DNA from 2 places in the Streptomyces sp. NPDC045956 genome. Region 2 is predicted to be linked to the other one. Evidence: riboswitches for the same ligand, from Rfam matches in the RefSeq annotation. Region 2 holds a riboswitch; the other holds the start of a gene.
The links. A riboswitch is a leader RNA that binds a small molecule or an ion and turns the genes downstream of it on or off. The one in region 2 is predicted to bind cobalamin.
Positions count from the first base shown of each region.

Region 1: another riboswitch for cobalamin. It lies ahead of AC07FV_RS10600 (ABC transporter substrate-binding protein); the one in region 2 lies ahead of AC07FV_RS09125 (energy-coupling factor ABC transporter permease).

Region 1 covers NZ_JBWKKZ010000003.1:353,174-360,849, forward strand. The annotation lists gene AC07FV_RS10585 (LysR family transcriptional regulator) at 94-1,011, shown strand; gene AC07FV_RS10590 (ABC transporter ATP-binding protein) at 1,090-1,890, opposite strand; gene AC07FV_RS10595 (FecCD family ABC transporter permease) at 1,887-3,002, opposite strand; gene AC07FV_RS10600 (ABC transporter substrate-binding protein) at 2,999-4,024, opposite strand; cobalamin riboswitch at 4,053-4,230, opposite strand; gene AC07FV_RS10605 (class I SAM-dependent methyltransferase) at 4,287-5,036, opposite strand; gene AC07FV_RS10610 (MFS transporter) at 5,005-6,273, opposite strand; gene AC07FV_RS10615 (ATP-grasp domain-containing protein) at 6,266-7,516, opposite strand; gene AC07FV_RS10620 (cysteine synthase family protein) at 7,513-7,676, opposite strand, start outside.
Region 2 covers NZ_JBWKKZ010000003.1:12,953-20,628, reverse strand. The annotation lists gene AC07FV_RS09155 (nucleotide pyrophosphohydrolase) at 1-39, opposite strand, end outside; gene AC07FV_RS09150 (AAA family ATPase) at 36-1,190, opposite strand; gene AC07FV_RS09145 (cell division protein SepF) at 1,287-1,679, opposite strand; gene AC07FV_RS09140 (DUF7144 family membrane protein) at 1,874-2,332, opposite strand; gene AC07FV_RS09135 (chloride channel protein) at 2,612-3,967, shown strand; gene AC07FV_RS09130 (potassium channel family protein) at 4,069-4,557, shown strand; cobalamin riboswitch at 4,650-4,833, shown strand; gene AC07FV_RS09125 (energy-coupling factor ABC transporter permease) at 4,864-5,595, shown strand; gene AC07FV_RS09120 (energy-coupling factor ABC transporter substrate-binding protein) at 5,592-5,933, shown strand; gene cbiQ (cobalt ECF transporter T component CbiQ) at 5,934-6,683, shown strand; gene AC07FV_RS09110 (ATP-binding cassette domain-containing protein) at 6,680-7,537, shown strand; gene AC07FV_RS09105 (MFS transporter) at 7,559-7,676, opposite strand, start outside.

The DNA.
Region 1 (7,676 bases), 340 kb from region 2:
GCCACTCGCGATCAGGGAAATCAATTCCGTGGATGATAATTATCTGTTGAACGAATTCCCGCAGGTCATCGCCGGACAGCTAGGGAAACCGCCGTGAATCTCAGTCGCCTGGACCTCAACCTCGTGGTCGCCCTGCGCGCCCTGCTGGAAGAGCGCAACGTGACCCGTGCCGGGCAGCGCGTCGGCCTGAGCCAGCCGGCGATGAGCGCGGCGCTCTCGCGTCTGCGCCGCCACTTCGACGACGACCTGCTGGCGCGGGTCGGCGGCCACTACGAGCTGACCGCTCTCGGGCAGGTCCTGCTCGACCGCGCGTCCACCGCCTACGATCTGCTGGAACGGCTCTTCGCCAGCCAGGCCCACTTCGACCCGGCCCGGGAGAACCGGGAGTTCAGGCTGGTCGCGTCCGACTACGCGGTCGCCGTCTTCGGTACCGAACTCGCCCGGGTCGTGCACCAGGAGGCGCCCGGCATCCGGCTGCGTTTCGCGCAGACGCCGACCACCGTGGTGGACGCCACCGACACGCTGCTGAGCACCACCGACGGCCTGCTCATGCCCCACGGCGTCATCAGCGACTTCCCCGCCACCGACCTCTACCAGGACCGGTGGGTCTTCCTCGTCGCCGAGGACCACCCGAGCGTCGACGACCGGCTGACCCGGGAGGACCTGGCCCGGCTGCCCTGGGTCACCTACCAGCGCACCTACGACGCCCCGGCCGTCCGCCAGCTCGGCATGCTGGGCATCGAGCCCCGCGTCGAGGTCTCCGTGGACAGCTTCCAGATCATGCCGCTGCTGGTCGGCGGAACCCGGCGCATCGCCCTGCTCCAGGCCCGCCTCGCCCGGCTCCTCGCCCCGCTCGCCGCGGTACGGGTGGTGGAGCCGCCCTACGAGGCGGTGCCGCTGCGGGAGGCGTTGTGGTGGCACCCGGTGCACACCCACGACGCGGCGCACATCTGGCTGCGCGAGACCGCCGCCCGGGTCGGCAAGCGGATGGCCGACCGGCCCGAGGACTGAGCGGGACCCGCCGCGCGCGCACGGCGGGCGTCATCCACGGTACGGATGAGAGGCATCCGCACCGTGGATGACTGACCCTCACGGCCGCTGCGCGGCCCGGGGTGGTTCCCCGGGCAGGAACGTCACCTGCGGGGCGCCCGTGCGCGGGTGGGTGGCGACCTCCGCCTCCACCCCGTAGACCTCGGCCAGGAGCCGCGGGGTGAGGATCTCGGCGGGCGGGCCCGAGGCGGTGACCGCACCGTCGTTCAGCACGTAGAGGCGGTCGCAGTAGTAGGCGGCCAGGTTGAGGTCGTGCAGGGCGAGCAGCACGGTGGCGGGCAGCCGGCGCAGGATGCCGAGCACGGACAACTGGTGCCGGATGTCGAGGTGGTTGGTCGGTTCGTCGAGGACCAGCAGCGTGGGCTGCTGGGCCAGGGCGCGCGCGATGAGGACGCGTTGGCGCTCGCCGCCGGAGAGCCGGTCGAAGGGGCGGTCCGCCAGATGGACGGCGTCCACGGCGAGCAGCGCGGAGTCGACGAGTGCGGCGTCCTCGGGGGTGTCGCCGGCCAGGAGCCGCTTGTGCGGGGTGCGGCCCATGGCGACGACCTCCCGGACGGCGAGGTCGAAGTCGGCGGCCGAGTCCTGGACCACCGCCGCCACCGTGCGGGCCAGGCGCCGCACCGGCAGCGACCAGGCGTCGCCCCCGTCGACCCGGACCTGACCGGCGTCGGGGCGCAGGACGCGGTAGACGGCGCGCAGGAGACTGGACTTCCCGCTGCCGTTGGGGCCGACCAGCCCGACGGTCTCGCCCGGGCGGGCCGTCAGGGAGACGTCGCGCACCAGGTGGCGGGCTCCCGCGGTGAGCGTGACGCCGTCCACGCTCAGGTCGGTCGCCGTCATGCCACTCCTCGGTCGGTGCCGCGCCGGGCGTCCCGGCGCATCAGCCACAGGAAGAACGGCCCGCCGCACAGGGCCGTGAGCACGCCGACGGGTATCTCCGCCGGCGCGGCGACCGTCCGTGCGGCGATGTCGGCCCAGACCAGGAAGACCGCCCCGCCCAGGGCCGCCGTGGGCAGCACCCGGCGGTGGTCGCCGCCGACGAAGAGCCGCACGATGTGGGGCATCATCAGCCCGACGAAGCCGATCGGCCCGGCCGCCGCGACCAGTACGCCCGTGACCAGGGAGAGCACGACGAACAGCCGGGCGCGGAAGCGGGCCACGTCCAGCCCCATCGTGGTGGCCGCCTCCTCGCCGGCCAGCAGCAGGTTCAGGTTGCGGGCCTGCACCATGAGGGCGCCGACACCGAGCAGCAGGGCCGTGCTCGGCAGCCACAGGGTGCCCCACTCGACGCCCCCCAGCCCGCCGAGGGTCCAGGCGAGGACCGCGCGGGCCTCGTTGCCCCGGTCGGTGGTGAGCAGCAGCAGATCGAGGACCGCGGTGAGCACCGCCGCGATCGCCACCCCGGACAGCACCAGCCGCGCCGAGGTGATGCGTCCCCCGGTGCGGGCGGTGGCGTAGACGAGGACGAGCGCGCCCAGGGCGCCGGCGAAGGCGGCGACCGACAGGGAGAGCGGACCGAAGAAGGTGACGCCGAACACGATCACGGAGACCGCGCCGAGGGACGCCCCGGAGGAGACACCCAGCAGGTACGGCTCGGCGAGCGGGTTGCGCACCAGGGCCTGCAGGGCGGTGCCGATCACCGCCAGGCCGGCGCCGGTGACCGCACCGAGCAGCACCCGCGGCGCCCGGACGTCCACCACGATGGTCTCCCGGGCCCGCGACCAGTCCGGATCCTGCCAGTCGGCTCCCAGGGCGTGCGTCACGATGCCCCACACCTGTCCGGGCGGCACCTGGACGGAACCGATCGCGAGGCCCGCCGTGGCGGAGACCAGTAGCAGGACGGTGAGGACGAGCAGGGTGACGGCCAGCCGCGTACCGCCCCCTCCCGGCTCCTCGGTGCCGCGCCGACGGACCGTCCGTCCGGTGGACGTGCCGGTTGCGGCCTGCGTCATCGGAAGCTCTTGGGATGCAGCCCGCGGGCCAGGTCCCCGACCGCGTAGGCCGAGCGGATGCCGACCAGGGTGGCGGTCAGCGGCAGGACGACGAACCGCTTGTTCCTGACGGCGGGCACGTCGGCGAGCGCGGGCCGGGAGAGCAGGTACTTCTTCTTCTCCTCGACGCTGCCGGCGCCGGCGTAGTCGTAGATGGCGATGGCTTCCGGCCTGCGCTCGACGACCTGCTCCCAGGAGACGTCGCCGAAGACGTCGTCGAGGTCGGCGAAGACGTTCTCGCCGCCGGCCAGCCGGATCAGCTCGGTGCCGAGGCTCTTGCCGCCCGCGGTGAAGGCGCTCTTGTCACCGCTGTCGTAGACGAAGACGGGCACCCGGGGCTCGCCCCGTACGCCGGTGGCGGCCTTGCCGACGCGGCCCTCCAGGTCCGCGACCAGCGCGTCGGCCCGGTCCTGGACGCCGAAGATCCTGCCGACGGTGCGGATCTCGTCGTAGGTGTCCTTCATCGTCACCCGCTTCTCGCCGCAGTACTCGCGGTTGAGGTAGGTGTCGATGCCCGCGTCGGCGAACGCCTTGCGAGAACGGCCCTCCTTCTCGTCGAAGGCGCTGCCGTAGCCGCCGTAGACGAAGTCGGGCTCGGCGTCCAGGACCTTCTCGAACGACGGCTCCCGCTCCGCCAGTTCGGGAATCGCCTCGTAGTCCTCCTTCAGCTCCGGCAGGACGGCGGAGTCGGGGAAGGCCGTGCCGACCATGCGGTCCTTCAGACCGAGCGCGAGCATGAGTTCCGCCGGGTGCTGGTGGACGGTGACCACCCGCGACGGCGGCCTGTCGTACGTCGTCCGCACGCCGCAGTTGTCGACGGTGACCGGGAAACCCGCGGGCACGGCGGCGGTGGCCTCGGCGTCGCCGCCGCCCTCGTCGGACGCACCGCAGCCGGTGGTGAGCAGCAGCGACGACAGTGCCACGGCGACGGCCGTGGCACGAAGGAACCCGCGTGTGCGGGCAGGGGTGAACAGCTGGGACACGTGAAGCCTCCTGGAGTCCGCGCTCCTCGGATCGGGCCCGCGACGGACCAGTGTCCTGACTCCCGGATCGACGTTCCCCCCGCCTTCCCGCGCGGTGCGCAGTGGCGTGTCGGAGGGGCGCTCCCCGGTCACAGTGGCGGGACCGTGCCGGATTCGCACCGGCTTCCTGTCTCCCGTCGCGGCGATGACCAGGTGATCCTACGTTTCGCCCGGCCGACGGCGAAAGGGCGTGCGGTTCCCGGCCGCACGCCCTGCCCCTGCCTCACCCTTCGCGGACGGCCCTCAGGACGAGCCGTTCGGCGTCCTCGTCGTAGGGGCGGCCGTCGAACCCGCCGAAGACCTCCACGCGGCCGAACCCCGCCTCCTCGGCCATCCGCCGCAACTCCACGGCGCTGTACACGAACCACGTCAGGGTGGCCCGGGTCACCCGGTCGCCCCGGACCAGCACCCACTCGCTGCGCAGCCGCGCCCACTCGTCCAGCACGGTGTCGGTCTGCACCATCAGGTCGTCGCCCCGCCGCACCACCTTGGGCGGGGTGACCCTGCGGGCCAGGAGTTCCTTCCCCGCGAGGTCGAGGACGAGCGCCCCGCCGGGCGCCAGGCAGGTGTACATGGTGCGCAGCACGCGCGCGTTGTCGGCGGGGTCCTCGAAGTACCCGAAGGAGGTGAACATGTTGAGGACGACGTCGAAGCCGCCCGGCGCCTCGTAGTCGCGTGCGTCGGCCCGCACGTACGTCACGTCGGCACCGGCGTCCGCGGAGCGTTTGCGGGCCCGGTCCAGCATGGCCGGGCTCAGGTCGACTCCGGTCACGCGGTGCCCGCGGCGGGCGAGGGGCACGGTGAAGACACCCGGCCCGCAGCACAGGTCCAGCACGCGTGCTCCGTCGGGGAGGGCGAGCAGGGGAGAGGTGTCGAGCAGCTCCTCGGCCTGCGCGTAGCGCTGCTCGGAGAAGAGGAAGTCGTGGAACTCGGTCCAGAAGTCATCGTCCTGGAATCCGCCCGTCCGTGTCATCGCGGGTCAGTGCTCCTTCGTGGTCGCCGTCGGGGGCAGGGGGCCGCGCCGGGCGACGGCGCAGCGTGAGCAGCAGAGGGGGCAGCAGCAGGCACTGGGCGGCCGCGAGCAGCCAGAACCAGCCGGTGTGCCCGGCCCGTTCGCCGAGGCCGTACAGCTGCCCGCCCAGCGCGCCGCTCGCGCAGGCGCCCAGGCCCGCGGCCAGCCGCTGCTGCCCGAAGACGACGGCGTCGGAGCGGGGGCTGCGGCGCAGCGCCTCCAGGTCGTTCTTGAGGAACAGCACGATGTCGCCCAGGGTGATCAGCGCGCCGCCCGCCAGCAGGGCCGCCCGGGTACCGGCCGCCAGCACGGCCAGGCCCGCCGCCAGACCCGTGAAGCCGACCGCGAGGGCGAGGGCGTACGGCATGCGCCGGATCAGACCCGACGCGAGCGGCTGCACGACGATGACCAGAGCGAAACAGAGCAGCAGCACCACGCTGTAGAACGCGCCGGAGGCGCGCTCGACGGCGTACACCGCCAGGAAGTGCTGGAAGTGGAAGTAGAGGTAGAAGGCCAGCGCGTTGGCGGCGAACGGCAGCGGTGCGAGGCCCGTCAGGAGACCCGTGGCGGCCTTTTCGCCCGGCCCGGTGGTCCGTGCCCCGCCCGTTCCGGGCAGCCGCGCGTGTCCCACGGTGACCGCCAGGAACAGCGCCGTGACGGCCGCGAAGAGCCAGCCGGGCGAGGACAGGACGAACGGTCCGGCGATGAGCGGGCCGACGGCCATCCCGGCGTTGAGTGCCGCGTTGCCCGCCGAGAGGAAGGCCGGACGGCGCTCGTCGTCGACGCCGTGCACCAGGTAGGCCTTGTTGGCGGGCAGGTACAGCGCGGCACCGCAGCACGTCAGGACCAGCGCCCAGACCGCCAGCGGCGGCCAGCGCAGGGCCAGCAGGAACCCGGCGAAACCGGCGGTGCGTACGACGAGGGCCCACAGCATCGTGCGGCGCAGCCCGATACGGTCCGCGAGGGCGCCGCCGACGATGCCGCCGGAGAACTGCACGAGTGAGGCCGCCGCCAGGACGACGCCGACCGTGCCGAGCCCCATCCCCAGCCGTTCGTGCAGGAACACCGACATGAACGGCAGGACCATGAAGCTGCCGAGCGGAATGAGGAACGAGCTGAGCAGCAGGAACCGCAGGGGGCCGGTGAGCGGGAACAGCGTGGCCCGCGGTCCCGGTCCCCGGGTGGTGCGCTCACCCACCGGGCGCCGCCCGGCCGGCCCCGGGGAACGGATCGGTGAGCACCCGCAGGGTGCCCGCGGCGGCCACCGCGCGGTGGGTGGCGAGTTCGGCGGTCTCGGCCTCGGCGTAGACGATGCCCGCGTAGCCGCGGCTGTCGCCCAGGTGCTCGACGGGGTCACCGACCCGCTTGACCGGGTACCAGGCGGGTGTTCCCGGCATGCCGGCGAGCCGGTCGAGTCCGGCGACGCCCGTGAAGACGCCGGGTGCGGCCGGATAGCCGAGGACGAAGGCGACGGCCGGACCGCCGGGCAGGTCCGCGTCCATGAGGCGCGGGCGGTGGCCGAGCGCGGCCTCGATCATCGCCTCGTACACGTTGACGCCGAGCGCCCGGCACATGCCCTCCCCGACCAGCGCGCCCCCGATGCGCGGGTTGACCTCCACCACCTCCGGGCCGTCGGTGGTCAGCACGAACTCCACGTGCGCGAACCGGTCGGTGTAGCCGATGGCGGCCAGCACCCGGTCGAGCCAACCCTCCAGCGATGTCCGCAGCGGGCCCGGGAAGGCGACGGGGAAGGCGGTGATCTCCTCCCTGAAGTGCGGCTCCGGTGACATGAGCCGACTGGAGACGCCCAGCAGCCGGGTGCGGCCGTCCCAGGTGAGCGTCTCGGCGCTGTACACCGGTCCGCTGAAGTACGGCTCGGCGAACAACCGCCCCTTCAGCTCCCGACCGGACGCCTGCGCCAGCACCGCGTCCAGCTCGCCCTCGTCGCGGACCAGCCACACGTTCTGGCTCCCGGTGCCCGCCGTGTCCTTGAGGACGAGCGGCAGGCCCACCTCCTTGAGCAGCGGTCCGCGGGCCTCGCGGTCCGCCTCGGCGCTCTCGTAGGCCCTCGCGCGGGTGAGACCCGCGCCGTACAGCCGGTCGCGTACGGCGGCCTTGTCCCGGGTCAGCCGCAGGACGGCCGGATCGAGACCGGGCAGGCCGAGGCGTTCGGCGAGGGCCGCGCCGGCCAGGGTCCAGGTGTCGGTGGAGCTGATCAGGCCGCGCAGCCCCGGCTCGCGCCCGAGGAGACCCGCGACCCCGTCGACGTCGAAGGTGTCGGTCACGACGACGTCGAGGGCGTCGGCGGGCAGCCGGTCCAGTTCGTGGGCGTAGTAGGCGGGGTCCCGGGTGAGGAGCAGCAGCCGCTCGCCGAGCAGGTCGGCGGCGCGGACCAGGTGGCCGAGGCCGAAGGTCAGCGACTCCAGGCAGGCCACGGTCATACGGCGCTCTCCGTCCGGCCGGCGGGGCAGGGGGTGCGCTGCCACGCCATCCTCGACCAGGGCATGGTCATCTCCTGCGGGGCGCGGACCTCGACGGGTTTCAGCGCGGCCGGGTCCAGCGCTTCGGCGTGCCGGGTGAACACGCGCTCCACGTAGCGGT
Region 2 (7,676 bases):
GGCTGGCAGGTCGGGGGGCGGGTGCGGAAGATCGGTCACGGGTCCAGGTGTACCACCGTGACGCCGTCCGTCCCGGTCGCCCAGGAGGCGTCGGCCACCGCCGCGACCAGTCGGATGTGGCCGCGGTCGCACATCCGCGCCGCCAGGCGGAGCAGTTCCCCGCGCTGCCGGGCGTCCAGGCCCCGGTCGAAGCCGTCGGCGAGCACGGTCAGCGTCTGCAACGCGGCGGGGACCTCACCGACCGGGTCGACCTCCAGCACCCCGGGGCCGGTGAACAGCAGCAGGGCGAGGGCGAGGTAGCGAAGCTCGCCGTAGCCGAGCCGCGCCAGGCCGGTGCGGACGCCGTCGCCCCGGTCCAGCGACGCGCGGACCCCGCCGCCGGTCACCGGCTCCGCCAGCACGTCCGCGACCGAGCCCGCGCATCCGGCGCGGACCGCCGCGACGAACTGCGCGTGCCGGCGGCCGCACTCGGCACGGGTGCGCGACAGCACGTCGGCGAGGTTGTCGCAGCCGCCGAGCAGCCGGCCGGTGCCGCTGGGCACGGACTCCCGCATCCGGCCGGGCCGGGGGTCGCAGGAGAAGACGGAGCGCAGGGCGACCACCATCTGCTCGGCGGCGGCGAGCACCCTGCGCTGCCCGTCCGTCTTGCCGGCCACCCGCAGGGGCAGCAGCGGGGTGCCGAGCCGGTCGTCGGGCAGCGGGGCGCGGGTCACGGGCGCGGACCCGCCGGTGTGCCAGGCCGCCTGGACGGCGCGGCGACCGGGATCGCGCAGGGCCGTCTCCAGCAGCACCACCCCGTCCGCCGTCAGCCGCTCCCCCACGATGCGCAGCTCGGGTTCGGCCTGCACGGCGACGTCGAGGCGCACGGGCCCCTCCGCTCCGTCGGCCGTGCAGCCGATGCGGAAACCGCGGCGGTGCTGGGCGTCGGGCCGGGCCCGCTCGGGCACGCAGGCCACCGGGTCGGGGAAGGCCGCGCCGAGTCGGGCACCGCCCCCGAGCCGGGCCAGGGCGTCGTACGCCCTGAGCGCGGTGGTCTTGCCGCAGCCGCTGGGGCCGGCGAGCACGGTGAGCGGCCCGAACCGCAGCACGGCGCGGCGGTGCCCGGCGAAGGCGGACAGCCGCAGCTCCGTGACTCGGGGGCGGTCCGGCAGGGGTGCGGCCGGGGCCGTCGACGCGGGGGACACTGCCATGTCCGGACCGTAGGGTCCGGGCGGGACGGCGAACCGTTCCGCCCGGACGGCGTTCCTACGAACGGGGGACGGGACCGTCAGGACCGGAGCGGCCCGTCACACTCCCGGAACCTGCGCCGCGCTCTCCATCAGCCCGTTCACCTCGGTCCCGGCGGGGGTGAGCAGGAAGACGTTGCGGTCGACGCGGTGCATCCCGCTGGCCAGGCCGAAGACGACGCCCGTGCTGAAGTCCAGGACGCGTTTGGCGACCTCGCCCTCGGCGCTGGTCAGGTCCAGGAGGACCGGGATGCCCGCCATCAGGATCTCGGCGACCTCGCGGGCGTCCGCGAACACGTTGACCCTCAGGACGACGAAGCGGCGGCGGGTCTCCGTCTCCGCCTCCGGCAGCGCCCGGTGGCCCACCGCGGACGGCCAGGCGTCCCGCCCGCGCAGAGGAACGACCTGGGCGAGCCCCTCCCACTGTTCATCGGTGACGTCGTGGCTGTTCACCGGCTCCCCCCGATCTCACTCGCCTTCAATGCGTGCACCAGCCAATTCTTACGCCAAGTCACCCGTTCGGCCCAACAGCGACACGTTTCGCGACGCTCCGTGCCCGGTGGCCGCCCGAGAAATCCGGGTCGCCGGCACGGCGGTGGCGCGTCCGGCCCGCGCCGGGCCCCGCGCGGTCGGGAGCCGAAGGGGCCTCAGGACCGCTGGTCCGCCCGGTCCTGACGACTGGCCAGCGCCCAGATCACGAAGACGTCGATCGCCATCACGATCACCGACCAGACGGGCGCGTACGGCAGGAACAGGAACTGGGCGATGAGGCTGAGCGAGGCGAGGAAGATACCCGCGAAGCGCGCCCAGGCCATGTCCTTGAGCAGTCCGTAGCCCGTGGCGAGGACGAGGGCGCCCAGGATCACGTGGATGATGCCCCAGCCGGTGAGGTTGAGTTCGTAGACGTAGCTGCCGACGCGGGCGTACACGTCGTCCTCGGCGAGGGCCGCGATGCCCTGAAGGACGGCGAGGGCACCGTTCAGCAGCATCAGGACGCCCGCGAAGACGACCCCGCCGGTCACCCATCCGCTGGAGCGGTCCGCCGGCCGCGGGGCGCCTGTGCCGTGCGTCGGCCTGCCGGGAGAAGGTGCGGCGTGCTGGCTCATGAGCGAGTCCTTTCTGCGTGTCCCCGTACGGGCCTCGGCCTGTCGGCGCGCCGGGCGACGACAGGTCACTCCGAGCCTGCGGCCACCCCCGCCGACCGGCCATGCGGGTACGCCGGACGGGTGAACCGGCACCGTCCGGCCCGCCCGCCGCCCGCTCCCTCGGGGGCGCCCCGTGCGCATGCGTCCCCGGCCCGCCTCGCGTTAACTGAGGCGCACGTGCGAACGCGTGCTCCGGACCCGTCGGACCAGGTGCCGGGGCGAGGTGGACGGAGGAGGACCGTGGCGACTGGACCCCCGCCGGCGAACGCGGTGCCGGGCCGGGCGGAACAGTCCCTGCGGCACACGTTGTTGAGCCCCGGCTATCTGCGGCTGCTGCTGCTGTGCGTCCTGCTGGGCGTGCCGATCGCGCTGGCCTGCTTCTTCTTCGTCGGGTTCCAGCACCAGGTGCAGCACTGGGTGTGGACGTCGCTGCCCCGGGCGGCCGGTTACGACGCCCCGCCCTGGTGGTGGCCACTGCCCGCGCTGCTGCTGGCCGGGCTGATCCTGGCGCCGATCGTCACCAGGATGCCGGGCGGCGGCGGGCATCTGCCGGTGAACGGGCTGGGCGGCGCTCCCGTCGGCCCCCGTGCGCTGCCCGGCGCGGTGCTGGCCGCGCTGGCCACGCTGCCGCTCGGTGTGGTGCTGGGGCCGGAGGCGCCGCTGATGGCCGTCGGCAGCGGGCTCGCGCTGCTGGCGGTCCGGCGGGCGGGCGCGGCCGGCGACCCGAAGGCGAGCGCGATCATCGCGACGGCCGGGTCCACCGCCGCGATCTCCACCATCCTCGGCGGTCCGGTGGCGGCGGCCGTCCTGCTGATCGAGGGGGCGGGGCTGGCGGGCGCCCAGCTCGTCGCCCTGCTGCTGCCGTGTCTGCTGGCCAGCGCGGCCGGCGCGCTGGTCTTCACCGGGTTCGGGCAGTGGACGGGCCTGGAGATCGGTGCCCTGAGCCTCCAGGACCTCCCGCCGGCCGTCGGCCCGGACGCGGGCGACTTCCTCTGGGGGGTCCCCACGGCGGCCCTGATCGCGGTGCTGGTCACGCTGGGCCGCGAACTGGGTCGCCGCACCGTCTCCTGGACGCGGCGGCACACGGCGGCGCGCACCGTCCTGTGCGCCGTGGCCGTGGGCGGCTGCCTGTGCGTGTACGCCCTGGTCACCGGCCGGTCCCCGGCGGAGGCGGCCCTGTCCGGTCAGGCGACCCTCGGCGTACTGGCCTCGGACCCGCACGCGTGGTCGGTGGGCGCGCTGGTCGCCCTGGTGGCGTGCAAGGGGCTGGCCTGGGGCATCGCGCTGGGCAGCCTGCGCGGGGGGCCGATCTTCCCGGCGGTGCTGCTGGGCGCTGCCACGGCCGTCGCGTGTTCCGGGCTGCCGGGCTTCGGGGCGACCCCGGCCCTCGCCCTGGGCATCTCGGCCGCCGCGGCGGCGGTGACGGGACTGCCGTTGGCCAGCGCGGTGCTGGCGGTGCTGCTGATGGGCAGGGACGCCCACGACCAGACGCCGCTGATCGTCATCGCCTCGGTCGTCGCCTTCGTCGTCGCCCAACTGGTGCGCCGGACCGACCCGGCGGCCGCCGACAGCCCGGCCGAGGGAACGGCACGGTGACGGAGGACCACCGGTCCGGCCGGCGGCGGCCCGGCAGCCCGCGGGGCGGCCCCGCGCGCTCCGGCCGTCTGCGGGCCCTCTGGCACACGGCACGCCCCTGGCTGACGCGGGCCGGTGTCACGGCGGCCGTGATCGTGGCCTACTTCGTCCTCCCGCTCGACCACCTTGGCCCGCGGCGCCCCGTGCTCAGCTGGGTGCTGTTCGCCCTCGCACTCGCCGTCGTGGCCGTGCTGCTGCTCCGGCAGATCCGCCACGTGTTCACCAACCGCCCGGACTCCCGGCCCGGTGCGGTCCTGTCCCTGCTGATCGTCCTGACCGTGCACATCTTCGCGGCCACCTACTACGCCCTCGCCAAGCACGAGGGCGAGTTCACCGGCCTCGACACCCGCGTCGACGCCCTGTACTTCACCGTCGTCACGCTGGCGACCGTCGGGTACGGCGACATCACCCCGAGCGGCCAGACGGCCCGTATCGTGACGGTCCTCCAGATCGTCTACAGCTTCGTGTTCCTGACCGCGGCGGCGACCGCGCTCACCCAGCGGCTGCGCGACATGGTGGTCCGGCGCACCGACCGGGACCGGCACGGCTGACGGCCGCGGGACGACGTCCACCGACGCCACCTGCGCGAACCCGCATACGTCCGCGGGCCGGAGGGGCGCTTGTCACCGCCCCTTCGGGAGCACTACTGTCGCCACGCCTTGGTGAACGGGAAATCCGGTGTGATGCCGGTGCGGCCCTCGCCACTGTGAATCGGGAAGTCCGGCTCCGGCCCTCACGGGCAGCCACTGGGTCCTCGGACCCGGGAAGGCGGAGCACGGGCGGTGTCACCCGTAAGCCAGGAGACCGGCCAAGGCGCGTCGTCCATCCACGAGGTGCTGGAGAGGGTCTGCTGAGCCATGCACATAGCCGAGGGTTTTCTGCCTCCGGCGCACGCGATCGCCTGGGGTGTCGCGTCCGCGCCGTTCGTCGTCCACGGAGTGCGGTCACTCACCCGTGAGGTCAGGGAGCATCCGGAGAGCACCTTGCTCCTCGGGGCCTCCGGAGCCTTCACGTTCGTGTTGTCGGCCCTGAAACTGCCGTCCGTCACCGGGAGTTGCTCGCACCCGACGGGCACCGGTCTGGGCGCCATCCTGTTCCGGCCGCCGATCATGGCGGTGCTGGGCACCATCACCCTGCTCTTCCAGGCGCTGCTGCTCGCGCACGGCGGGCTGACCACGCTCGGTGCCAACGTCTTCTCGATGGCGGTGGTGGGTCCCTGGGCCGGCTACGCCGTCCACCGGGTACTGCGCCGCTCCGGCGTGCCGCTGATGGTCACGGTGTTCTTCGGCGCCTTCGTCGCCGACCTGTCCACCTACTGCGTCACCAGCGTCCAGCTGGCGCTCGCCTTCCCCGACCCGGGCAGCGGCTTCCTGGGGGCCCTCGGCAAGTTCGGTTCCATCTTCGCCGTCACGCAGATCCCGCTGGCGGTGAGCGAGGGCCTGCTCACGGTCGTCGTCATGCGGCTGCTGGTGCAGTCCAGCAAGGGGGAACTGATCCGGTTGGGTGTGCTGTCGAGGCGCTCGGGCCCCGGCAAGGGGACCGGGAGCGCCGAGGGCGCGTCCGGCGAGCGGGAGGCGGTGGCCCGATGAGCCGCAACGCGAAGATCAACGCCCTGCTGCTCCTGGTCGTGGCCGCGCTCGCGGTGCTGCCGCTGGTGCTGGGGCTCGGCGATCACAAGGAGGAGCCGTTCGCGGGGGCCGACGCCGAGGCGGAGACGGCGATCACCGAGATCGAGCCGGACTACGAGCCGTGGTTCTCGCCGCTGTACGAGCCGCCGTCCGGGGAGATCGAGTCGGCGCTGTTCGCGTTGCAGGCCGCGCTCGGCGCGGGCGTCCTGGCCTACTACTTCGGTCTGCGCCGGGGCCGGCGGCAGGGTGCGGAGCGGGCGGTGGCGCCGGCCGGCCGGGACGCGTCCGAAGGGGACTGAGTGCTGCCGATCGACGCGGCGGCGCACAGCAGTGGGTGGCGCCGCCGCCATCCCGTGGACAAGGCCGTGCTCGGGCTCGGCCTGACCGTGCTCGCCGTCTCGCTGCCGCCCTGGCCGGGAGCGGCGCTGGTGCTGGTGACGGTGCTCGCGGTGCTGCTCGGCCCGGCGGGCGTGCCCGGGCGGCGGCTGTGGCGGGCGTACCGGGTGCCGTTGGGTTTCTGCGTGACGGGGGCGCTGCCCCTGCTCGTGCAGGTCGGGGGCCCGGGCGGGTTCCTGACGGCGGCGGACGGCGGGCCGGTGCGCGCCGGTGAGCTGTTGCTGCGGACCTCGGCGGCCTCCCTCGGCGTGCTGCTGTTCGCGTTCACCACGCCGATGTCCGACCTGCTGCCCCGCCTGGTGCGGGCCGGAGTACCGGCGCCGGTGGTGGACGTGGCGCTGGTGACGTACCGCATGAGCTTCCTGCTGCTGGACTCCGTGCGCCGGATCCGCGAGGCGCAGGCGGCGCGGCTGGGTCACACCAGCCGCGCCGCCGCGTGGCGCTCCCTCGGCGGGCTCGGCGCGACGGCCTTCGTGCGGGCCTTCGACCGGGCGGCGCGGCTCCAGTCGGGTCTCGCGGGTCGCGGCTACGACGGCACCCTGCGCGTCCTGGTGCCCGAGGCCCGCGTCTCGGTGCCCTTCACGGCGGCGAGCCTCGCCCTGCTGGCGACGCTGACCGCCCTCACCCTCGTACTGGAAGGGCCGCTGTCGTGAACGAGAGGGCCGAGGGGGCCGGGAGTGCCGCGCCGCCGCCGGTCGCCCTGCGGGGCGTGTCCTTCGCGTACGAGGAGGGCCCGGACGTGCTGAGCGGCCTGGACTTCGAGGTGCGCGAGGAACGGGCGCTGGCGCTGCTGGGCCGCAACGGCAGCGGCAAGACCACGCTGATGCGGCTGCTCAGCGGCGGACTCAGGCCGGACACCGGGACGTTGACGGTGGACGGCGAGCCGGTGGCGTACGACCGCAAGGGGTTGACCCGGTTGCGGACCACGGTGCAGCTGGTGGTGCAGGACCCGGACGACCAGTTGTTCGCGGCCTCGGTGGGGCAGGACGTGTCCTTCGGTCCGCTGAACCTGGGTCTGTCCGACGCGGAGGTCCGGTCGCGGGTCGGGGAGGCGCTGGCCGCGCTGGACATCGCGGCGCTGGCGGACCGGCCCACCCATCTGCTGTCGTACGGGCAGCGCAAGCGGACGGCGATCGCCGGGGCCGTGGCGATGCGCCCGCGGGTGCTGATCCTCGACGAGCCCACCGCGGGGCTCGACCCGGACGGCCAGGAGAGGCTGCTCGCCACTCTGGACGGGCTCCGCGCGGGCGGCACCACGGTGGTGATGGCCACCCACGACGTCGACCTCGCGCTGCGTCGGTCGGACGACGTGGCCCTGCTCACCCCGGACGGTGTGCACACGGGCCCGACGGCCCAGGCGCTGACCCGCGCGGACCTGCTGGGGCGGGCGGGGCTGCGGTTGCCGTGGGGGGTGGCGGTGGCGCGGGTGCTGCGGGCGCGGGGCCTGCTGACGGACTCGGCGGCCGGTCCGCGCACGCCGGAGGAGCTGGCCGCTCTGGCCGACTGACGCGGAACCGGCCGGGGCGGCTCACCGTGCCGAGTCGCTGAACTCCGCGTCCCGGTCCCGCGCCGGGCCGTCCTCCGGCAGCCGGCGGGCGGTGCGGCGGCGGCCGGGCAGGACGGCGAGGACGATGAGGGTGCCGGCG